DNA from 4 places in the Micromonospora echinospora genome. Region 3 is predicted to be linked to each of the others. Evidence: riboswitches for the same ligand, from Rfam matches in the RefSeq annotation. Region 3 holds a riboswitch; each other region holds the start of a gene.
The links. Region 3 has a riboswitch for cyclic di-AMP ahead of GA0070618_RS18125 (coiled-coil domain-containing protein). Riboswitches for the same ligand answer to the same signal wherever they lie in the genome.
Positions count from the first base shown of each region.

Region 1: linked by a shared signal. The riboswitch ahead of GA0070618_RS00630 (C39 family peptidase) and the one ahead of GA0070618_RS18125 (coiled-coil domain-containing protein) in region 3 are both predicted to bind cyclic di-AMP.
Region 2: linked by a shared signal. The riboswitch ahead of GA0070618_RS09465 (C40 family peptidase) and the one ahead of GA0070618_RS18125 (coiled-coil domain-containing protein) in region 3 are both predicted to bind cyclic di-AMP.
Region 4: linked by a shared signal. The riboswitch ahead of GA0070618_RS07230 (coiled-coil domain-containing protein) and the one ahead of GA0070618_RS18125 (coiled-coil domain-containing protein) in region 3 are both predicted to bind cyclic di-AMP.

Region 1 is NZ_LT607413.1:144,415-149,954, forward strand. Features, by position in the region: gene GA0070618_RS00620 (bifunctional cytidylyltransferase/SDR family oxidoreductase) at 1-889, shown strand, start outside; gene GA0070618_RS00625 (CDP-glycerol glycerophosphotransferase family protein) at 935-2,623, shown strand; gene GA0070618_RS00630 (C39 family peptidase) at 2,725-3,576, opposite strand; cyclic di-AMP (ydaO/yuaA leader) riboswitch at 3,771-3,909, opposite strand; gene GA0070618_RS00635 (hypothetical protein) at 4,269-5,027, opposite strand; gene GA0070618_RS00640 (hypothetical protein) at 5,181-5,540, opposite strand, start outside.
Region 2 is NZ_LT607413.1:2,068,027-2,073,566, forward strand. Features, by position in the region: gene GA0070618_RS09450 (zinc metalloprotease) at 1-157, shown strand, start outside; gene GA0070618_RS09455 (pyridoxamine 5'-phosphate oxidase family protein) at 221-775, opposite strand; gene dcd (dCTP deaminase) at 871-1,449, shown strand; gene GA0070618_RS09465 (C40 family peptidase) at 1,568-2,479, opposite strand; cyclic di-AMP (ydaO/yuaA leader) riboswitch at 2,622-2,754, opposite strand; gene GA0070618_RS09470 (C40 family peptidase) at 3,025-4,041, opposite strand; gene GA0070618_RS33390 (hypothetical protein) at 4,150-4,299, opposite strand; gene GA0070618_RS09475 ((Fe-S)-binding protein) at 4,470-5,540, opposite strand, start outside.
Region 3 is NZ_LT607413.1:3,997,631-4,003,170, forward strand. Features, by position in the region: gene GA0070618_RS18105 (cellulose binding domain-containing protein) at 1-864, shown strand, start outside; gene GA0070618_RS18110 (maleylpyruvate isomerase N-terminal domain-containing protein) at 1,011-1,649, shown strand; gene GA0070618_RS18115 (hypothetical protein) at 1,719-2,126, opposite strand; gene GA0070618_RS33510 (hypothetical protein) at 2,354-2,497, opposite strand; gene GA0070618_RS18120 (STAS domain-containing protein) at 2,832-3,203, shown strand; gene GA0070618_RS18125 (coiled-coil domain-containing protein) at 3,387-4,460, opposite strand; cyclic di-AMP (ydaO/yuaA leader) riboswitch at 4,465-4,596, opposite strand; gene GA0070618_RS18130 (cation diffusion facilitator family transporter) at 4,750-5,540, opposite strand, start outside.
Region 4 is NZ_LT607413.1:1,620,215-1,625,754, forward strand. Features, by position in the region: gene GA0070618_RS07220 (hypothetical protein) at 1-112, shown strand, start outside; gene GA0070618_RS07225 (YibE/F family protein) at 277-1,593, shown strand; cyclic di-AMP (ydaO/yuaA leader) riboswitch at 1,759-1,889, shown strand; gene GA0070618_RS07230 (coiled-coil domain-containing protein) at 1,894-2,904, shown strand; gene GA0070618_RS07235 (carbonic anhydrase) at 2,984-3,664, opposite strand; gene GA0070618_RS07240 (helix-turn-helix transcriptional regulator) at 3,831-4,184, shown strand; gene GA0070618_RS07245 (hypothetical protein) at 4,352-4,729, shown strand; gene GA0070618_RS07250 (hypothetical protein) at 4,882-5,540, shown strand, end outside.

The sequences.
Region 1 (5,540 bases), 3.9 Mb from region 3:
CGGCGCGGACGAGAACATCAAGGTCACCCACCCGGTGGACGTGCACCTGGTGGACAAGCTCTTCCAGCTCGCCGCCGCGCGGGCACCCCGTCCGGTGGACGAACACCGGTACACCGAGGAGCTGACCGGCCGGACGCTGGTGGTCTTCGGGGGCAGCTACGGCATCGGCCACGAGCTGGCCGAACTGGCCCGCCGCTACGGCGCGCAGGTCTTCCCGGTCAGCCGCTCCACCACCGGCACCCACGTCGAGCGGGACGCCGACGTGCAGGCGGCGTTGCGCACCGCGTTCGAGGCCACCGGCCGGATCGACCACGTGGTGGTGACCGCCGGGATCCTGGAGAAGGGCGCCCTGGCCGAGATGGACGAGGCGACCATGGACCGCCTCCTCCAGGTCAACTTCGTCGGGCCGGTGACCGTCGCCCGGCACGCGCTGCCGTACCTGCGCCAGACCAGGGGGCAGCTGCTGCTCTACACCTCCAGCTCGTACACCCGGGGCCGGGCCCGGTACGCGCTCTACTCGGCGACCAAGGCCGCGCTGGTCAACCTCACCCAGGCCCTCGCCGACGAGTGGGCCGAGTTCGGCGTCCGGGTCAACTGCGTCAACCCGGAACGCACCGCCACCCCGATGCGCACCCGGGCGTTCGGCGCGGAGCCGGAACACACCCTGCTCGCCGCCGCGACGGTGGCCCGGGCCTCGCTGGACGTGCTGCTGTCCGACCTCACCGGCCAGGTGATCGACGTCCGCCGCTCGGCCGACGATCCGGTGGTGCCGGCCCAGACCGGGCCGGCACCCTCCGCCGGACCCGCACCCTCCGCCGGGCCGGCACCCTCCGCCGGATCCGCACCCTCCGCCGGGCCGGCACCGTCGGCCGCGCCGTCGGCCCGCTGAACCCGCGCTCCCCCATTCCACGCGACAGGCAGGAGAGTCAGCGAGATGCGTGGCACCCTGGTCCGGAAACTGCTCGCCCGGTGCCTCACCGTGGGCCTGGCGGTCCTGGCCTTCCTCCTGGTCGCGCTCACCGGGGCGACCCTGCCCGGGCTGGTGCTCGCGGTCGCCGCGCTGGCCGCCGGGGTGTGGGAACGCCGGGTCCGTCCCGGTGCGGACGTGGTGGCCGAGTCCGTCCTGGTCGCCGCCGGCGTCCTGGTCGGGTACGCCCGCCGCCTCGACGCCGGCTTCGACCCCGCCTTGGTGGCGACCGCGCTGGTGCTGCTCGCGCTGGTGCTGCTCGACGGCCCGCTGCGGGACGCCGGAGGGCTGGAGATCCGCACCGCCAACCTGCCGGTACGGCCCGGACTGACCACCACCCACGTCGGCACGGCGATCCCCGTGCTGCTCGGCGCGGTCGCGCTCGGCGCGCTGCTCGCCCTGCCCAGCTGGTACGCCCTGGTGGTCAGCCTGCTCGTCGGCGGACTGGCCGGAGTGGTCGGGATGCGCCTGGCCCGCCGGCGGTTCCGCCCGTCGGCCGCGGCCAGCCCGGTGGCCCGCGCGCTGGCCCGGCACCAGCCGGAGTTCCTGCTCTACTTCTCCGCCCCGCCCGGCTCGGAGTACCAGGTCACCATGTGGCTGCCGTACCTGGAGCGGATCGGCCGGCCGTTCCTGGTGCTGCTGCGCGAACCGGAGTTCCTGGCCCCGATCGCGGCGGCCACCCGCGCGCCGGTGGTGTACTGCCCGACGCTGAAGGCGATCGACGAGGCGCTCGTCCCCAGCCTGAAGGTGGCGTTCTACGTCAACCACGGGGCGAAGAACGCCCACTGCATCCGGTTCACCCAGCTCACCCACATCCAGATCCACCACGGCGACAGCGACAAGGCCCCGAGCGCCAACCCGGTCTCGGCGATCTTCGACCGGAACTTCGTGGCCGGGCAGGCGGCGATCGACCGGTACGCCCGCGCCGGGGTGCACATTCCCCGGGAGAAGTTCGTCGTCGTCGGCCGCCCCCAGGTGGAGGCGATCGGGGTACGCCGACCGCCGGTGCCGATGCCGGCCCAGCCGACCGTGCTCTACACGCCCACCTGGACCGGGCACCACGCGGACGCGAACTACTGCTCGCTGCCGGTGGCCGAGGCGGTGGTCGGGCGGCTGCTGGCCCGGGGCGCGACGGTGATCCTGCGGGCCCACCCGTACACCGCGCAGAACCCGGAGTCGGCACGGCAGCTCGCCCGGGTGGAGGAGTTGCTCGCGGCGGACCGCTCCCGCACCGGCCGGCAGCACGTCTGGGGCACCGACGCCAGCCGGGCGATGAGCCTCGTCGACTGCGTCAACCGCTCCGACGCGCTGATCTCGGACGTCTCCGGGGTGATCTCCGACTACCTCTACTCCGGCAAGCCGTACGCGGTCACCGACATGGGCGCGGACGGCGACGCGTTCACCGAGCGCTTCCCGCTGGCCCGCTCCGGCTACGTGCTGCGCCGGGACCTGGCCGACGTCGACGGCGTGCTGGAGCAGCTGCTCGGCACCGACCCGCTGGCCGAGGCGCGCTGGGCGATGCGCACCCACTACCTGGGTGACTTCCCGATCGAGTCGTACGCCGAGGGCTTCCTGGCGGCGGCCCGGGCGCACCTCGCGCCGGCTGCCGTTCCGGCCACCCACCCCGACCAGGCGGACCAGCCGGTCGGCGCGTAGCTGTCTGTGGTGGTTGGTAGCAGGGGTCCCCTGTTACTCCTTTCTGAGTAACAGGGGACCCCTGCTACCACCCGGCCGGCGGTTACGACCGTGGCGTGGGCTCAGGCGGAGTAGCCCCGGGTGGCGGCCCAGTGCGCCAGGCTGATCGTGGTCATCCAGTACGAGCCGGCGGCGGCGTTCGCCGGGTCCGCGATCTTGACGGTCCGGCCGTTGTCCCGGTAACCGACCACGGTCAGGTAGTGCCCGCCGGGGTAGGAGTGCCAGCCACCGGCGACGTCGGTGGCGGAGCCGGCGATGTTGACGACGACGGCGTACCCGTTGCCGACCGCCCGCACCACGTCGGCCTGGAGCCGGTCCATCTGGGCCGGCGTGGCCGCGCTACCGGGGATCGTCCTGGTCCGGTAGACGTCCCGGCCGACCAGGTCGTTCAGGACGCGGGTGGTGTCCTCGGCGGAGTTGGTGCCGGCCTGGGTGGTGTTGAGCCGCTGGGCGAGGTCGTCCTGGCTGCGGACGACGTCCCGGGCGGTCAGCGCGATCCGGGTGGCGGCCGGGCCGCAGTAGTAGAAGGTGGTCTGCTCCTGGTACTGGATGTCGAGCACCTTCGACGCGGGCGGCTTCGGCGGGGTGGGGCTGGCCGTCAGGTCCGGGTTCGACGAACCGGTGGCGGTGGGCGACGCGGACGGGGTGGCCGGCGGGGTGGTGGCGACGGCCGACGGGCTGGCCGGGGACGCGGTGGCACGGCCGTGCTGCCGCGAGGCGGCGGTCGACCGGTCCGGCTCGGCCGCCGTGGCGACGGTGTCCTCGCGGTGCGCCGGCGGGTCGGGGTCGACGAGCAGGACGCCGGCGGTGGACGCCGCCACCAGCACCGCCGCCGAGGCGGCGACCTGGTACGACCGGCGGGCTGGGAACAGGTTGAACGGTCGCGGGACCGGGTACTTCACGGGTTCCTCCACGGAAGACAGGGGTGGAGAGCGGCGCACCCGGTCGACGCACGGCGGACCGTGCGTGGGGTCGACGTCGGTGTGGGGTGCCCGCTCGGACGGCGTCCGGGGGTGGACGCCGGAGTCAGTGCCGGCGGCGCGGGCGGACGGCCGGCGGCACCGGGGCACCGTGGAGGAGCCGGGTAACGGGGGCGTACGGCACGAGGTACTCCTTCCGATACCGCCTACCGGGTTAGCTGACGGATTCGGGCGGGAAGATCGCCCTACCACGGGTCGGCCCCGCGGATTCACCCCGGACGTACGTGGGTCCCCGGCTCGTTGCGCACGATTAGGCGGGCCGGCGCGGTGTCGCCCTTTGCGACCTACGACCGCACCAGACGGGCCGACACTACTGACGCCGCAATCCACTGCCAACCCCCGTGAGCTGGGCAAACCGCACAGCACACCCGGAAGTCGGGTACGTTCACGCGCTGACGTCGCTCAATGGGACGACCGGTTCCCCGAGTACCGTCGGGCGATTTCCGGACGGCATCGGCACAACCACCTCGGCGCACTCGACGCGGAACGGGACGCCCGGGGTCGAAGGTGCGGGAAACCGGGGCGTGGCCCGGGTCACGTCACGATCCGGTCACGCTCGCGCCGAGCGCGGCACGCCGGCCGGCGCGATCCGGCCGACCGCGCATCCCACATCTGCCCCGGCGGGGTCATCCCACCCGCGCCGGCCGCCACCGGGCGGCGAGGCGAACCGCACCGGGCAGCCGCCGGGGCGCGACGACCGTCCGGGTGCTCGCCCGGAGCCGTTCCGCCGCGAGGGACGCCTCCGCCGCCAGGGACCGCGCCGCCGTCGCGGCGACCTCCGCCTGCCGCCAGGCCACCCGTTCCCGCTCGGCCGCCGTCCGGTACTCCACCCGCCGCAGGTCGCGGACCACCCGGTGCAGGACCGCTTCCTGCACGACGGGGTGCAGCCGCGGATCCCAGCCGTTACGGCGGGCGAACACGTCGCTGAGCTGCCGCACCGACAGGTCGCCCCGCCAGTAGGCGGCCATCGCGGCCCGGTGCAGGAAGCGTTCCCGGGCGACGTACTCGGCCGGGGTGCGGGGTGTCCGGGGGGCGGGCAGGGCGGCGGCCCCGGCGAAGCGACGGGCGGCGGTCTCCGCCTCGTCGTACGCCCGCCAGGCCTGGTCGACCCGTTCCTGCGCGGTGAGCCACCGCTCCCGGCGGCGGCGGGCGGTCCGGGCGGCACCGGCCGCCGCGACGGCCACCTCCTCGGCGTACCGGCGCAGGTCCGCCGGGTCGGGGGCGGCGGGGTCGGCGGCAGCGGCAGCCGGCGGGGAGAGCGTCGGCTCCCGCTCGGGGCGGGCCACCAGGACGGTGAGCACGGTCAGGGCGAGCACGAGCAGGGCGGACCAGATGGCGGCCGCCCGGGGCACGTCGACCAGGAACTCGTAGAGAACGACGTCCACGTCGGCACCTCACGGGACACGGGAGCGGGTGGGGGCCGCACACCTCGGGCGCCGGGTCCGCTGGCGGCGGAGCCGGGACCCCCGTCGGCGGGTGCGGGGTGAGGTTCGTCGGGTCAGCTTCTCCCCGGGGGCAGGACACCCGGGATGGACGGATCAGCGACGTGGTGGGGCCCGGGAACCGACCACGCCGGCGTCGGTGGCGGCCAACGGCCGGACCGGCCGGTGTCCGGTCGACACCGGCCCGGCCGGCGGGGCGTCGGTCGCGGTGGCCGGACCGGTGGCGACGAGCGGCGTCTGGTGGTGGGTGTCCGGCCCGGCGGCGCGGACGGTGCTCGTGGTGCTGTCGGCGACCCGGCCGGAGGGCGAGGACGGCGCCAGCACGTCGTGGGCGACCGGGCCGGCGAGCGGGGACGTGCCCGGCACCCGGTGGGCGACCCGCTCCGTGGTGACGGGTGCGCCCCGGTCGACGGGGGACCACTCGGCCGGGGCGGGTGGACTCCCGGCGGGGAGGCC
Region 2 (5,540 bases), 1.9 Mb from region 3:
GTTCGAGTGCCCGACCGGCCGGGACACCTGCACCACCGCCGGTGTGGACCCGATCACCAACTTCATGGACTACACCTACGACTCGTGCATGTACCAGTTCACCGCGGGCCAGGCCAGCCGCATGCTGACCGCATGGAACGCCTACCGCGCTGCCTGACGCTCCTGACGTACCGTCCGGTGCCGGCTCCGTCCCACGGAGCCGGCACCGGCGTTTCCGGGCTCAGGCCGCGGCCCGGTGCGCGGCCCGCCGCCGCCCGACCCGTGGTCCTGGTGCGGACGGCTGACCGACCGGCGAGTCACGTGCCCGAGGGTCCAGCCAGACCTGGACCGCCGGACCGCCCTGCCCCGCACCGGGAGCCTCCGGCCCGACGTGATCGCGTCGGGCGAGCATCGCCACGTCGACGGTGAACTCGAACAACCGCCAGTCCGCCCGCGGCTCGGCCCGGAAGCACTCCGCCAGCCGGGCCACCCGGGCCTGGTCGGTGACCGGCCGGGCGTGCCCGGCCACGTACGCCTCGTCGTCGCTCTCCTCCGGAGGGAACGAGTGCAGCGCGTACCGCCCGTCGCGCTCCAGATCGCGGCGCTTCGGGGAGTCGATGACGAAGCAGAAGAGCCCCTCGTCGGTGATGACCGGGGAGACCGGGTGGACCCGGGGGCCACCGTCGGCCCGGACCGTGGCCAGGTAGCCGAAACCGGGGCCGTACTGCTGCAGGAGAAGGCGGATCGCGTCGGCGAGGCGGGGCTCGTCGGTGGCGAACTCGGACCAGGAAGCCATACCGACATTCTATCGAACACACGTACGAGAGAGCAGCCCGACGCGCTGGTCACCCACCGGATCGGGGCGACTGCGGCACTAGATATGGTGGTGCGATGCTGCTCTCCGACCGGGACCTCGTCAGCGAGATCAAGGCTGGCACGCTGGCGCTGGAACCGTTCGACGCGAGTCTGGTGCAGCCCTCCAGCATCGACGTACGCCTGGACCGGCTCTTCCGGGTCTTCAACAACCACCTCTACACGCACATCGACCCGGCGATGCAGCAGGACGATCTCACATCCCTGGTGGAGGTGCCCGAAGGCGAACCCTTCGTGCTGCACCCCGGCGAGTTCGTGCTCGCCTCCACCCTCGAAGTCATCTCGCTGGGCGACCAGCTCGCCGGCCGGCTGGAGGGCAAGTCGAGTCTGGGCCGGCTCGGCCTGCTCACCCACTCGACCGCCGGTTTCATCGACCCGGGTTTCTCCGGCCACGTGACGCTCGAACTCTCCAACGTGGCCAACCTGCCGATCACGCTCTGGCCCGGTATGAAGATCGGACAGCTCTGCATCTTCCGACTCTCCTCCCCGGCCGAGCACCCGTACGGCTCCGCCGTCTACGGCTCCCGCTACCAGGGGCAGCGCGGTCCCACCCCGAGTCGGGCCTGGCGGAACTGGCGCACCTGGCCCACTCGCTGACTCCACCCGCCTTCCCGCCACCCGTCGTTCTGCCGGTGGGGCGCGCGTCGCTTCGCCGGGTGCCTGCAGGGGTCCCCTGCTACGCAGAAAGCGGTAACAGGGGACCCCTGCTACCACCTCAGCCGGGGCGGCCGTAACTGTGCACCGGGCCGTCGTCGACCCGCTTCATCTTCACCGGCGCGCCGGCCCGCGAGGCGTGCACCAGCCAGCCGTTGCCGACGTACATGCCGACGTGGTGCAGGTCGGAGTAGTAGAAGACGAGGTCACCGGGACGTAGTTCGCTCCGGCCCACCCGGGCGGTCACCCGTCGCTGCTGGGCCGCGTTGTGTGGCAGGGCGACCCCGGCCCGGGCCCAGGCGGCGAGCGTGAGCCCGGAGCAGTCGTACGCGTTCGGCCCCTCGGCACCCCAGACGTAGGGCTTGCCGATCTGCGCACACGCGAACGTGACAGCCTTTCCGGCGGCGCCACCCGGGTAGGCGGCCGGGCAGGGGGCGGGACGCAGGCTGGTGCCAGCGCCGCTGCCGTACGCCTCCAGGCGCATCTTCTGGAGGCGGGCGATGTCGGCGTCGATCTGCCGTCGCTTCGCGTCCAACTGGCGTTCGGCCTGGCTGAGCTGCGTGACCAGCCGGTCCAGCGGAGCCTTGCGGGCGCTGAGCTGGTCCCGCAGTTCGACCACGTGGCGGATGTCGGCCTGCTGCCGACGGGCGAACTGGTCGAGCAGTTCGAGTTGGTGGACGACGGTGGCCGGTGTCGGGTTCGCCAGCATGGCGTTGAGGGCGGAGGCGTTCTCCCCCTTGTACGCCCGTACCGCGAGCCCGCCGACCTTGCTCATGGCCTGGTCGACCTGACGGCTCAGCGGCCCGATCCGGGCGGCGAGCGCACCCGCCTCCCGTCGTTTGACGGTGAGCGCCTGGCGGGTGGCGTTGTGCTGTTCGATGACCGGTTCGAGGGCGTTCCACTCCCGGTCGATCTGGCGTTCGATCTCGGCGACCGAGGGTTCGGCGTGGGCCACGCCGGCGCCGCCCGTCACGAGGACGGTGGCTCCGACGAGGACGGTGACGACGGTGGTGAAGCGGGACCAGCATGGACGCGGCGCAGCCGTCGTCCGGGCAGCCGGGGCCGTCCGGACGGACGATCGCCGCGGGGCATGGTGTGCCACCGGGCTCCTGACTCCTTCTTCCGTTGACCGCCTACCGGGTTAGCTGACGGGTTCGGGCGGGAAGGGAGCGCCCTACCTTGGGTACGGATTCACCCCGATGGTGCTGGTGGTTCCCCGGCTCGCTCGTGCTGTGGCGACGTTTCTCGTTGTGGCGACGTGCCGGTCGGCCGGCTCCTTCTCCAGCAGACGGCCGCCGTCGTGCGACTCGGCGGTGTCGAGCCGTTGCCGCCTCGGACTGGCGGACCTGTCACCGGCTCGGCAAGTGCCGAGGTTAGAGACGACCGTCGTCGATCCGCAACACGGTTCGCGGGAGTGCTATCTGCTAATTTCCGACAGTAACCACTGTGGGCGTCGGTCGTTCGCCCGATGCGAAGGGGTCCCCGGCCGTCGGCCGGGGACCCCTTCGGGAGACTCGGTCAGTAGGGGCGGCGGAAGCCTGCGACCGGCATGTGGTTGATGCTGGCCACCTGCACCGGCTTGCCGGCTCGCGGGGCGTGCACCATGATGCCGTTGCCCAGGTAGAGCCCGACGTGGTGCAGGTCGCTGAAGAAGAAGACCAGGTCACCGGGGCGTGCCTCGGCGCGGCTGATCACCTTCGTCTCGCGCCACTGCGCACCGGTGAAGTGGGTCAGGTGGATGCCTGCGGCCTTGTAGGCGTACTGGGTCAGCCCGGAGCAGTCGAAGGAGTTCGGCCCGGTGGCGCCCCAGACGTACGGGTCACCGACCTGGGCGCAGGCCGTCCTGATGGCGGTGTTGGCGGCGCTGCTGATCACGCCCTTGATGAGCGGGCAGCCGGGGGCGCTGACTGCGGTCTTCGGCATGGACGCCCGCAGCCGCTTGATCTCCGCATCGATCTTGGTCTTCTTCGCCGCCAGGTCCTTCTCCTGCTGGGTCTGGCTGGTGATGATGGTGTCCAGCTTCTGCTTCTCGACCTCGTACTTGGTCCGGATCTCCACCACGCCCTGGAGTTCCTTGCGCTGGTGGGCGGCGAGTCGGTCGAGCATGCCCATCTGCTCGGCCAGGGTGCCCGGCTTGGCGCTGACCAGCAGCGCGCCGATCTCCTGGGACGGGCCGGTCATGTAGTGCCGGGAGGCCAGGGCCCCGATCCGGTTCATCGCCATGTCGCTCTGCAACGCGAGCGGCTCGATCTTCTTCTCGAGGTCGGCCGACTTCTTCTGGTTGACCTTGAGCTGGCTGCGGACCTCGTTGTACTTCTCGATCGTGGGCTCCAACTGCTCCCACTGCTTGTCGATCTGCGCCTCGATTTCCTCGGGGGTGGGCGCGGCGTACGCGGGGGCAGCGAGCAGGCCGGCACCGACCACGGCGGCGGCGGACAGGGTGACGAGGGTGCGAACGAACCGGCGCAACCCACCCGGACGAGTGGGGAGCCGATCCGGTGCGTGACGCTGAGGGGGCAGGGTTGCCACCGGCACCGAACTCCTTTGGCGACCAGACCACCGGGCGCCCCGCGAGGGAGAGGATGGCGGGGCAGACGATCCACAGCGGCCGGTGCCCCACATTAGGGAAGCAACGGGCCGATATCAAGGCGAGGGGGCCTCGTATGACGCTCCGGACATCATGCGGACACCCACCGTGCAGGCGCCGCCAACGATGGCGGTCAGGACATCGTCGAGGGCCAGGGTGATGTTCTTCGGCACCATCTCGCCGACCACGCCGTGCAGGAACACCACGGCCTCGCCGCAGGCCCTGGGGTCACCACGACGTAGCTGTGGAGCTGCCCCGTCTGTGCTAGCCGCGGTCACGGGTAGCGCAGACGGGGCAGCTCCACAGCGTCGGTAGGGGTGGGTCTCCCGGCGCGGGCCCAGGCCGGCCCGACGGGCGCGAGTCCGAGCGGCTCGGCTCAGCCCGTGACCGGCTCGACCTGCTGGCCGTCGCGGTCCTGCGCCGGCTTCACCGAGCGGAGCAGCACGCTGGCGACGTCGACGACCTCGACCTGCTCGCCGGCGCCCTTGCCGTTGACCCCGTCGTTGAGCATCGTCGAGCAGAACGGGCAGCCGACCGCGATGGTCTTCGCGCCGGTGGCCATGGCCTCCTCGACGCGGTCCACGTTGATCCGCTTGCCGATCCGCTCCTCCATCCACATCCGGGCGCCACCGGCACCACAGCAGAAGGAGCGCTCGCTGTTGCGGGGCATCTCGGTGACGGGCTCCTGCACGGAGGAGCCGAGCACCTCGCGCGGCGGGGCGAAGACCCGGTTGTGCCGGCCCAAGTAGCAGGGGTCGTGGTAGGTGACCCCGCCGTCGACGGGCTGGACCGGGGTGAGCTTCCCGGTGGCGACCAGGTGGGCCAGGAGCTGCGTGTGGTGCACCACCTCGAACTCGCCGCCGAGCTGGCCGTACTCGTTGCCCAGAGTGTTGAAGCAGTGCGGGCAGGTCGCGACGATCTTCCGCTTGGCCTTCTCCCGGCCTTCGAACGCCTCGTTCAGGGTCTCCACGTTCTGCTGGGCGAGCATCTGGAAGACGAACTCGTTGCCGATCCGTCGGGCCGGGTCACCGGTGCAGGTCTCCCCCTCGCCGAGGATGGCGAAGCTCACGCCGGCCTCGTGCAGCAGCGTGGCGACGGCCCGGGTGGTCTTCTTGGCCCGGTCCTCGAACGCGCCGGCGCAGCCCACCCAGAAGAGGTACTCGAAGTCCTCCACCTCGCCGACCCGGGGCACCTGGAAGTCGAGGCCCTTGGTCCAGTCCTCCCGGGTGTTCTGCGGTGCGCCCCACGGGTTGCCCTTGTTCTCCAGGTTGCGCAGCATCACGCCGGCCTCGGAGGGGAAGCTCGACTCGATCAGCACCTGGTAGCGCCGCATGTCGACGATGTGGTCGACGTGTTCGATGTCGACCGGGCACTGCTCGACGCAGGCGCCGCAGGTGGTGCAGGACCAGAGCACGTCCGGGTCGATGACCCCACCTTCCTCGGCCCC
Region 3 (5,540 bases):
AACGGCGGCGCGAGCTTCACCGCCTCGGCCGCGACCGGGCTGCCCGCCACCGGGAACGTGAAGTTCAAGGCGCTGCCCGGCCGGGAGGGGGATATCTGGCTGGCCGGCGAGGGCGGACTGTGGCGCTCCACCGACTCCGGTGCGACCTTCACCAAACTGGCCAGGGTCAGCACGGCCGGCAACGTCGGCTTCGGCAAGGCCGCTCCCGGGCGGACCTATCCGGCGCTGTACCTGTTCGGCACCGTCGAGGGGCAGCACGGCGTGTTCCGCTCCGACGACACCGGCGCGACCTGGGTGCGGATCAACGACGACCGGCACCAGTACGGCAACGCGGGCGAGGCCCTGACCGGTGACCCGCGCGTGTACGGCCGGGTCTACCTCGGCACCAACGGTCGGGGCATCCTGGTCGCCGACCGGCTGGGCACCGACCCGACCACCCCGCCACCCACCAGCACCCCGCCGCCGACGACGCCTCCGCCCACGACCCCGCCGCCGACGACGCCTCCCCCCACCACGCCTCCCCCCACCACGCCTCCGCCGACCACCCCGCCGCCGGGCACCGGCTGCGCGGCGACGTACCGGGTGACCGGCTCCTGGCAGGGCGGCTTCCAGGGCGAGGTGACCGTCCGCAACGCCGGCACCACGTCGATCTCCGGCTGGACGGTGGGCTGGACGTTCCCGAACGGTCAACAGATCAGCCAGATCTGGGGCGGCCAGCACACCCAGAACGGCTCCTCGGTCTCCGTCCGGGACGCCGGCTACAACGGCGCGCTCGGTGCCGGAGCCAGCACCGGATTCGGCTTCCTCGCGAGTTGGACGGGGACGAACGGGGTGCCCGCGACACTCACCTGCGTCGCCCGCTGAGCCGACCGACGCGACCGGTCCGGCTGAACCTGGAACGACCCGGCCGGTCCGCTCGGTCCGGCCCGACCCGGACGGCCCCGGCACGTGCCGGGGCCGTCCGCCGTCCGCCGGTACGATCAAGCGTCGGACCACGGAGGGGTGTGTCGATGAACCAGACCAGGACGGCGTACCTGACCGCGGCCCGCTCGGCGGTGGCCCTGATCGCCGAACCGGTGGTCGCCCGGCGCTGGGCCGAACCGAGCGCGCTCGACGGGCTCCGGGTGGGTGGGCTCGCGGCGCACCTCGGCGCGCAGATCCTCCGGGTTCCGACGGTGCTCGACCTGCCCGTCCCGCCGGGGGAGCCGCTCGACCTGCTGACCCACTTCGGCCGGGTGCCGTGGATCCACGCCGGGCCGGACGCGGAGGCCAATGTGGCCGTCCGGCGGATCGGGGCGACGGCGGCCGAGGCCGGGCCGGACGCGCTGCTGGCACAGGTCACGGCGACCCTGGACGAGGTGGCCCCGGCCGTGGCCGACGCCCCGGCCGACCGGGTGGTGGCCGTGCCGCCGGGCGGGTGGGGCCTGACCCTCGACGACTACCTGGTCACCCGGCTGCTGGAGATCGCCGTGCACTCCGACGACCTGGCGGTCAGCGTCGGAATCGACCCGCCCGAACTGCCCGCCGAGGTGATCGACCCGGTGCTCGGCCTGCTCACCCGGCTCGCCGTCCGGCGACACGGCCAGCCGGCGGTGCTGCGGGCCCTGTCCCGGGCGGAGCGGGCCCCGGCCGACATCACCGCCATCTGAGTTCGTCGCAACCGCGCGAACCCCTGGTCACCAGCACGGTGGCCAGGGGTTCGTCGGGTCGGGCCGGGCTCAGGTGTCCAGGCTGGCCGGCGAGTTGGGGCGGTCGACGTCGACGAACTCGATGTCCTCCGCCTCCCGGTCGCCCCGGGCGGCGACGGCACGTGCCGCCGATCCGGCCGCCCAGCCGATCGCCGCCCCGGCCAGGGCTGCGCCGACGAGCAGTGCCCAGGGCAGCGCGGGCCGGCGGCCGGCGAGCGCGTCGAAGGCGCGCACGGCCCGGCGACGGGCCTCCTCGGCAGCGGTGCCGACCAGGTCGCCCGCGTCGTCGGCGAAGGTGAGCCCGTTCCGCCGGGCGGAACGGGCGGTGTCGCGCACGCTGTCACCGGCCGAGTTGACCGCGGACGTCAGGTGTCGCCACGCCTGGTCCGCGATCCGCTCGGGCCTGCTGCGGCGTTCCAGCAGAGTGGATCCGATCATCCTGGTTACCTCCTCGGGGTACCGGCGGTCACGGCGGACCACGGCGTCGGGCCGGCGCGTCGGCGTCCACCCGTCGGTCAGTCGCCCGTCCGGGTGGACGGCCCGGTCGGGCCAACGCGGGATACCACGTGCCCCGTCCGGCGTCCGGACAAACCCGTCCGGTGATGTCGATCACCGAGGGTCATCGGTGTCCCCCGGATCCGGGCGGCCGGACAGGGCGCTCCGGATCAGCGCAGCGTCACCACCGCGACGCCGCGGGCGAAGTCGTCGTCGTCATCGTCATCGTCGTCGCCTGCCCCGCCGAAGCCGCAGGCCAGCACGAGGGCGAGCAGGGCGCCGACGCCCGCCAGTCCGAGCAGTCTCTTGATCATCTATGGCTCCTTGGTCGATGCCGGTTCCTCCGGTGGGGCTGATGCTAGGCAGGCCGGTCAATGGCTGGTGGGAGGTGGACCGTACCGTCCAGGCGCGCCCGGACGGACGGATGCGCACCGCCCCGGAAAGCGACCGCTAACCTGGGTGCTGGTGCGCGGAACCCGGGATCGGGTGTTCGGGGAGGGAAGGAGCGTCGGAAATGGGCGACTTGTCGCTCCTGATCCGTGAATTGCTCATCCCCGGGGGTGGCGACCGAGGCTGTCGGAGGAATACTCTCGGTCGCGGCCCGCGTACTGATGAGGCGCCCGGACACGGGCGAGTGGAGGTGCTCGCGTGAGCCTGTCGATTGTCCAGTCGGTCCTGCCCGGTGGCGTCCTGGAGATCGCCCCGCGTGGTGAGATCGACGTCGACACCGCGTACGAGGTACGCGAAGCCGTCGTCGAGGTGCTCGCCAAGAGCCGCCCGGCGCGGATCGAACTCAACATGAGGTTGGTGACCTTCATCGACTCGGTCGGGATCAGCGCGATGGTCGCCGGCTTCCAGACCGCCGAGGTGAGCGGCGTCAAGCTGGTCGTCACCGAGCCCAGCCGGTTCGTCCACCGGCAGCTCTGGGTGACCGGCCTGCTCGGCCTCTTCGGCGCGCCGGAGCCGTACTTCGCCGGCGCCACCGCCGCACCCGAGCCCGAGGTGCTGCCCGGCGCCTGACCGGTGCGCGCCGCCCTCGTCGGGGCGGCTCAGGCGCACGACACGCCGAGCCGGGTGCAGCGCACGCAGCCACGTGTCGTCGCCGGTTCCTCTTACCGTGGCCCGGGTTCCCCGTGACTGCCCCACGCCGACAAAGCGGACGGCCCGCCACCCCTTCCGGGGTGACGGGCCGCGCCGGGTGACTCAGTAGACCGACAGGTGGACGTGGTTGGTGTGGTCGCTGGACGGGTCGCCGCCCGCTCCGCTGTACGACTTCCACCCGCTGCTGGGCAGCCAGATCTGCCGGTACCAGATGACGTAGAGGACGCCGAGCCGGCTGGCGTTGTTCTTGAAGTACGCCGCCAGGTTGTCGCCGTACGTCTTGTCGCCGCCGGTGGCGTCGCCGCCGAAACCGTTCTTCTGCGCGGCGAAGTCGCAGGCCCGGCCCTTGGGGTGCTCTCCGGAGCCGCCGGGGCGGTAGCAGGAGACGTACCGGGTGAAGCCGGCGGCCTTGGCCTGGTTGAGCGCGTGCAGCGTACGCGGGGTGATGCAGCCGTCGGCGGGTGTCGGGTCGTTGACGCTGCACGACTCGGGCGGCCAGGAGCCGTCGGGGTTGCGCGGCGCCGGCTTCGCCGTGGCGGACCGGGTCGAGTTGCTGCCGCCGCTGGGGGTGCTGGCCGCCGCCTTCCGGTTGGCGACCACCAGTGCCTGCTCGGCCTGCTGCTTGCGCTTCTCCATCACCGCGACCTGCTTGCGCTGCTCGGTGATCTCCCGGTTCAGCGCCGCCTTGGCCTGGTTGGCCTGCTCCCGGGTGCTGAGCAGGCCCCGCAGTTCGCGGTCCTCGTTGGCGGCCACCGCGTCCAGCGCGGCGACTCGGTCCATGAAGCTGTCGGGTGAGTCGCTGGTCAGCAACGCCGAGGCCGGCCCGAGCCGGCCGGTCCGGTACGCCAGCCCGGCGATCACGCCGACCTTCTGGTCGCGGACCGCCAGGTCCTTCTCGATGGTGGCCAGCTGTTCGTTGATCTTCTGTTGACGGGTGACCGACTTCGCGAGCGCGTCCTTCGCGTCGAGCCACCCCTTGCTGGCCGCCTCCAGTTGGGCGCGCAGTGCCGGGGTGCCGCCCTCGGGGTCGTCCCCGGGTGCCCTGGCCGTCAGTGGAGGTGCCGCCGCGGCGGGGGCCACGACGGCCGGCGTGGCCGCGACGCCGAGGGCGACTGTCGCGGCGATCAGTGCCGCCATCCGGGCGGCGGTACGTCGTACGGGTGCCACTACTGGCATGCACATGTCCTTCCGTCAGCCGCCGACCGGGTTAGCTGACGGGTTCGGGACGGAAGATCCCTACCGCTCACGCGGATGCACCCCAAGAACATGGTTCCCCGGCTCGCCGTCACCGGCGATTAGGCGGCGGTCACCGCAGGCGCCGGAGGGCGCCGCCCGGCGGTGACCGGGTCCGAGACTACCGAAGCCGCTATCCCAGGGGCAGCGTTGGCCACACCACTCCCGCGAGATGACATCGGCATAACTGGCATAGCGGGACAATACACTTCCAGATTTAAGTCTGTCCTAATTACCACTCGACCCGGCCGCAGACACCCGGCGATTCGCCGGGTTCGACCTGGAGTGTGGCGTGGTCGATGTGGAAGTCCTCGTGCAACGCGGTCCGTGCGGCGGCGAGCACGCTGCCGACCTCGACCGCCGGGTCGGTGGTCAGGTGGGCCGAGGCCACCTCCATCCCCGAGGTGAGCGTCCAGAGGTGCAGGTCGTGCACCTCGACCACGCCCGGGACGGCGCTCAGCCGGTCGCGTACCGCGCTGACCTGGAGGTGCTCCGGCGCGGCCTGGACCAGGATGCGCAGCGCCGCCCGGCCCAGCCGCCAGGTCCGCGGCAGGATGAAGACCCCGATCGCCACCGCGACCAGAGGGTCGGCCCACCACCAGTCGGTGAGCGCGATGACCACCGCGGCGGTGATCACGCCGACGGAGCCGAGCAGGTCGGCCACCACCTCCAGGTACGCCCCGCGCAGGTTGATGCTCTCCTTCGCGCCCTCGCGCAGCAGCGCGAAGGCGACCAGGTTCGCCAGCAGGCCGAGCGTCGCCACCACCAGCATCGGCCCGGTGGTCACCTCCGGCGGGTCGCCGAAGCGGCGGACCGCCTCGACGAGCACGTAGACCGCTACCCCGGAGAGCAGGACCGCGTTGGCCAGGGCGGCGAGCACCTCCAGCCGGTAGAGGCCGAAGGTGCGCTGCGGATCCCGGCCGGCCCGCCGGGCGGCGGTGATCGCGGCCAGCGCCATGCCGATGCCGAGCACGTCGGTGAACATGTGGCCGGCGTCGGAGAGCAGGGCCAGCGACCCGGTCC
Region 4 (5,540 bases), 2.4 Mb from region 3:
GCTCAGCGCGGAGGACGACCAGTCGCGGCGTACCCGGATCTGGTGTGACGCGCGACTGGGCGACGGACGGCGGTGTGTGCTGCCGATCAGGCACGACGGGAGGTGCCGGTGACCGGTGGGCGCATGGACGGGGCAGCTCCACAGCGTGCCGACGAACTCCCCACCGAGCCGCGCGGAACTCGGGCCGGACCGCCGAACAGGCTGCGAGCTGCGACTTCGGAGCCGGCAGAATGGTCCGGCCAGGGCACCCGCCACGCCAGGATCGTTGGGAGAAGCATGGGCCACGACCACAGCCGTCCCACCGCCGCCGCGCCGCCGCGCGTGCGGCGTGTCCTGATCGCGACCGTGGTCCCGCTCTTCCTGGTGACCCTGGTCGCGGCGTTGGTGCTCTGGCCCCGGGACGCCCCGTCGGTCGGCGGCGGCGAGGACGCGGCCCGCTACCACGGCACGGTGACGCGGGTGGTGACCGAGCCCTGCCCGCCCACGCCGGAGGCCCCGGAGGGGACGACGGAGGGGCCGTGCGGCACCGCCACGGTGACCGTCGACACCGGGCCCGACGCCGGGCAGCAGGTCGAGACGGCGCTGCCCGCCGGGCCGGGATCACCCCGGGTGGAGGTCGGCGACGAGATCGTCCTGGTGGTGCTGACCGACCCGGCCGACCCGACGGTCAGCAGCTATTCCATCGCCGCCCACCAGCGGGGGAAGCCGCTGATCTGGCTGGCCCTGGCGTTCGCCGTCGCCATCGTCGCGTTCGGCCGCTGGCGCGGCCTGGCCGCGCTCGGCGGGCTGGCGGCCAGCTTCGCCATCCTGCTCACCTTCGTGCTGCCCGGTATCGGCGCCGGAGAGTCGCCGCTGCCGGTGGCGGTCACCGGCGCCGCGTTGATCATGTTCGTGGTGCTGTACCTCACCCACGGGGTCACCGCGCAGACCTCCGTCGCGGTCCTCGGCACCCTGGCCAGCCTGGTGCTCACCGGTCTCCTCGGCAGCCTGGCGACCGCGTTCACCCACCTCACCGGGTACGGCTCCGAGGACGCCACCACGCTGTCGATGTTCCAGGCCGACGTCGACCTGCACGGGCTGCTCCTGGCCGGCATCATCATCGGCTCCCTGGGCGTCCTGGACGACGTCACGGTCACCCAGGCCGCCACGGTGACCGAGCTGGCCCGCGCCAACCCCGACCTCACCCGGCTCCAGCTCTACCGCGCGGCCACCCGGGTCGGCCGGGCGCACATCGCCTCGACGGTCAACACGATCGTGCTCGCGTACGCGGGCGCGTCGCTGCCCCTGCTGCTGTTGCTGACCGCCGACACGCGCGGGATCAGCGAGATCGTGACCAGCGAGTTCCTCGCCCAGGAGATCGTCCGCAGCATCGTCGCGACGCTCGGGTTGATCGCCGCCGTGCCGATCACCACCGGCCTGGCCGCCCTGGTGACCACCGCCGGCCGGGGCGGCACGCCGAGCCGCCGCCCGCCCCGGCCCGCCGGTGGACGGGACGACGCCCTCGCCGCCCTCAGCGGTCCCCGTGCCGCCACCGGGGCCACCGATTCCGCCGCCGGGCCGGGCCGCCCAGGGAACACGGATCCGGCATGGTAGAACTCCACAGAGTGACCGCCAATCGTATGATCTTGACAAATGTGACAGGAGTGACGGAAAGCAATAGGGAAATAACGCTTTTGGTCGGGATCCGGGCGTAGAACCCCACGCCCACTGTCAGGTAACCTCGCTGCCGGTTACCGCCGAAGGCGCGCACCGGCGCCAGCGGGGCCACCGCCTAATCGCCCACCGGCGAACCGGGGAACCAGGTTCATGGGGTGCATCCGCGTCAGCGGTAGGGGCCACTTCCGCCCCGAACCCGTCAGCTAACCCGGTCGGCGGTCGACGGAAGGGAACACTGTGACGGCACCCCTGCGCCGCTGGCTGAAACCTGTCGTGGCCGTGCTCGCCGCCTTCGCCGTGGCCGCCGTGCCCGCGCCGGCCATGGCGGAACCATCGAGCCCGTCCGGGCACGAAGGAGAGCAGCCGAAGCTCCTCAACGAGGTGATCGAGGAGACGAACCGCAGCTACACCCAGGCACAGGCGAAGCTGAAAGCCTCGAAGGACCGCCAGCTCAAGCTCCTGATGGAGGTCGACCGGACCCGGAACGAGCTGAAGGCGCTCACCCCGCAGGTGGCGACGATCGCCGTGCGGTCCTACATGACCGGCCGGGTCGGCCCCGCCTCCATGCTGCTGGACGCCAACACCCCCGACTCGTTCGTCAAGCGGGCCGGCGCGCTGGACGAGATGAACATGGTCAACAGCAAGAAGGTCGCCGCGGTCACCGCCGCCAAGAACCAGGCGGAACTGGCCAAGAAGGCGCTCGACGCCGAGGTCATGGAGGAGCAGAAGCAGGCCGACATCCTGAAGAAGCGCAAGCGCGAGGCGGAGAAGTCCCTCGCCCTGGTCGGCGGCATCGGGTTGACCGGTGGCCTGGTGGACGCCACCTCCCCGATCGCCCGGCCGGGTCCCGGCCGGGACAGCAACGGCAACTGGCGTCCGCTGGGCTGCACCGAGGACGACCCGACCACCGGCGGCTGCATCACCCCGCGCACCCTGCACATGTACAAGGAGGTCAAGCGGGCCGGCTTCGACATGTTCGTCGGTTGTTACCGTCCCGGCGGGCCGTACGAGCATCCGAAGGGGCGGGCCTGCGACTGGTCGCTCCAGAAGCGTGGCTTCAGCCGGTGGGACACCACGGCCGAACGGATGTACGGCAACAACCTGACCGCGTTCCTGGTCCGTAACGCCGACGTGCTCGGCATCTACTACGTGATCTGGAACAAGCAGATCTGGTTCCCGGCGAGCGGCTGGAGTTCGTACAGCGGTCCCTCGGACCACACAGACCACGTACACGTCTCCATGCTCTGACCCACCGCGCCGATTCGGGCCCCGCCTCCGTTCGACCGGAGGCGGGGCCCATTCGCGTGACCGGCCGGAGCCGGGCGGGTCAGGGGCAGGCCGAGGAGGCGGCCGGACCGGCGGCGAGAGCGACATCCTCGGTGGCGGGAATGGAGCGGACCACCCGCACCTCGCCGGCGGCCAGCCGGTACGACATGCCGACCACCGCGCACCGCCCCTCCCGCACCGCCCGGTTGAGCGTCACCGAGCGCTCCAGCAGCACCTCGACGGTGTGGTCGATGTGCATGTCGACGATCCCGTCGATGTCGTCGACGCCCTGCCGGGCGGCCTGGCGGAGGCTGGGCACCACCGCCCCCACGACCGCCCCCAGGTAACCGGGGGGCGTCGTCCCGGCGCCGTCGGCCTCCCGGGCGGCCTGCACCGCTCCGCAGGAGTCGTGGCCGAGGACGACCACCAGCGGCGTCTCCAGGACGCTCACCGCGTACTCGATGCTGCCGAGCACCTCGGTGCCGACGATGTGCCCGGCGGTCCGGACGACGAAGAGGTCACCGAGGCCCCGGTCGAAGATGATCTCGGCGGCCAGCCGGGAGTCGGAGCAGCCGAGCACGACCGCGAAGGGGTGCTGCCCGTCGGCGACGGCAGCCCGGTGCCCGGCATCCTGGTTGGGGTGCAGCGGGTTGCCGGTGACGAAGCGCCGGTTGCCCGACTGCAACTCGACCAGCGCCTGTGCGGGACTCGCCGGAGGCTGCTGTCCACCAGGAACGGCCATGACTCAATCCACCCCTTCTCCGGACCGGGACCGCACGCCCGACGCGGCTGACACGGCCAGCCACCACGGTCACACGGAGCGCAAACTACGTCAAGGGATACGTGATCTGCGTTTCAGGTGTTGACAGCGGAGGGCGCGACGCCGAATGCGAAGGGAAGGTCATAACATGACGGTCATGGCGACGACGCAGCGTGAGAACGGGAGCCAGCGGAACTGGACCTTCCTCACGAACCACGCACACGTACTGCTCGCCATCGCCCGTAACCCCACCGCCCGGCTGCGCGACGTCGCCGACGAGGTGGGCGTGACCGAACGGGCCGCGCAGGCGATCGTGGCCGACCTGGAGGCCGGGGGCTACCTCCAACGCACCCGGGTCGGTCGGCGCAACGAGTACACCGTGAACCCGGCCGGGCGCTTCCGGCACCCCGCCGAGGCGTACCAGCACGTGGGTGCCCTGCTCGCGCTCTTCACCGAACCGGGCGACACCGGTCCGGCCGCCGCCGGCCCGCTGCCCTCCTGACCCGGTCCGTCGCCCCTGGACGGTCCACACCGGATTGACGAACGCGACGCGGAGCCACGCGTCGGCGGCGGCGCGACCAGGGACGATGCGACGGGGGCGACCGGTGGATCCGGTCACACCACGGTCTCCGACGGGCAACCGGACGGATCGGGCGTTAGGTTGGAACGGTGCAGCCGCCCGCCTTCGTCCGCCCGATCGGGCCGACGATGCTGCGCGCCCTGCGTGTGCTGACCCGCCTGGCGCTGACCGCCCTGGTCCTGACGCTGGCCTTCGGCGGGACCACCGCCGCCCCGGCCGAGGCATCGTTCCCGGCCTCGCCCCAGCTCCGGCCGGTCCCGGTCGTCGGCTTCCCGCAACCGGCCGCCCGGCCGGTCGTGGCACCGCTGCCGCCCCGGCCCGCCGACGAGCACGCCGACGCCCCAGCAGCGCCGGCCCGTCCCGCCGGCGACCCGGGCACCACCACCACGGTCACCGTTCCGCTGCCGCCGCCGGCCACCGACCCCGGACAGGGTTCCGTCGGCCGACGCGGCCCGCCCCGGGTCTGACCGACCGTCCACGAGCGACCGTCCGGACGATCCCGGGCCGGTCGACGTCCGCCGTGGGCGGGGAATCCCCGCCGCGCTCGCGCGCCCCCGTGCCCGCCTGGACCGGGCACCCCGTTGAGCCCTTCCCGTCCTCCCCTCACGAGGTGCTGGTGATGCAGACCGTCCTCTCCTCCGTCCTGCTCGACGTACCCCGGGCCGCCGTCATCTGGCTGGCTCTCCTCGGCGTCATCGTGGCCGCCGTCGCCACCCTGCTCGCCCGCCCGGACCGGTTCCGCGTGGGCCGCCGCATCCGCCAGGCCGTGCTCCCCACCGAGTTGGAGGTGGCCCGGGAGCGACAGGACCTCGACCGGTACGCAGAGGAGGTGGCGGTCGCCGCCGAGCGCGCCGCGGTGGCCGCCGAGCGTCGGCGGGCCGAGTGGCTCGCCGCCCAGGAGGCGGTGGAGGCCGCCTGGCAGGCGTACCAGGACGTCGAGGCGGACCTGCGCCGCCTGGACGCCGCCGCGGCCCTGCCCCTGCCGCACACCCCGCAGACCCCGGCCGAGTACGCCGACCGGGAGCGTTACCTGCACCGGGCCGCGCTGGCCGCGTACTGGCGTCAGGAGCTGTCCGAGGAACAGCTCAGCGACGTCTTCGCGCACCGCAACGGATGGGATCCCCGGCTGCACCCGGTCGAGCAGGAACTGGTGCTGCGCCGGGCCGTCCGGGACCACCTGCTCGCCCGGCACCGGGCTGCCGCCGAGCGGGAGCGGGCGGCGTGGCACGACGCGGAGCTGACCGCCGCGTCCGCCCGCAGTCTGCGCGACGAGGCGTT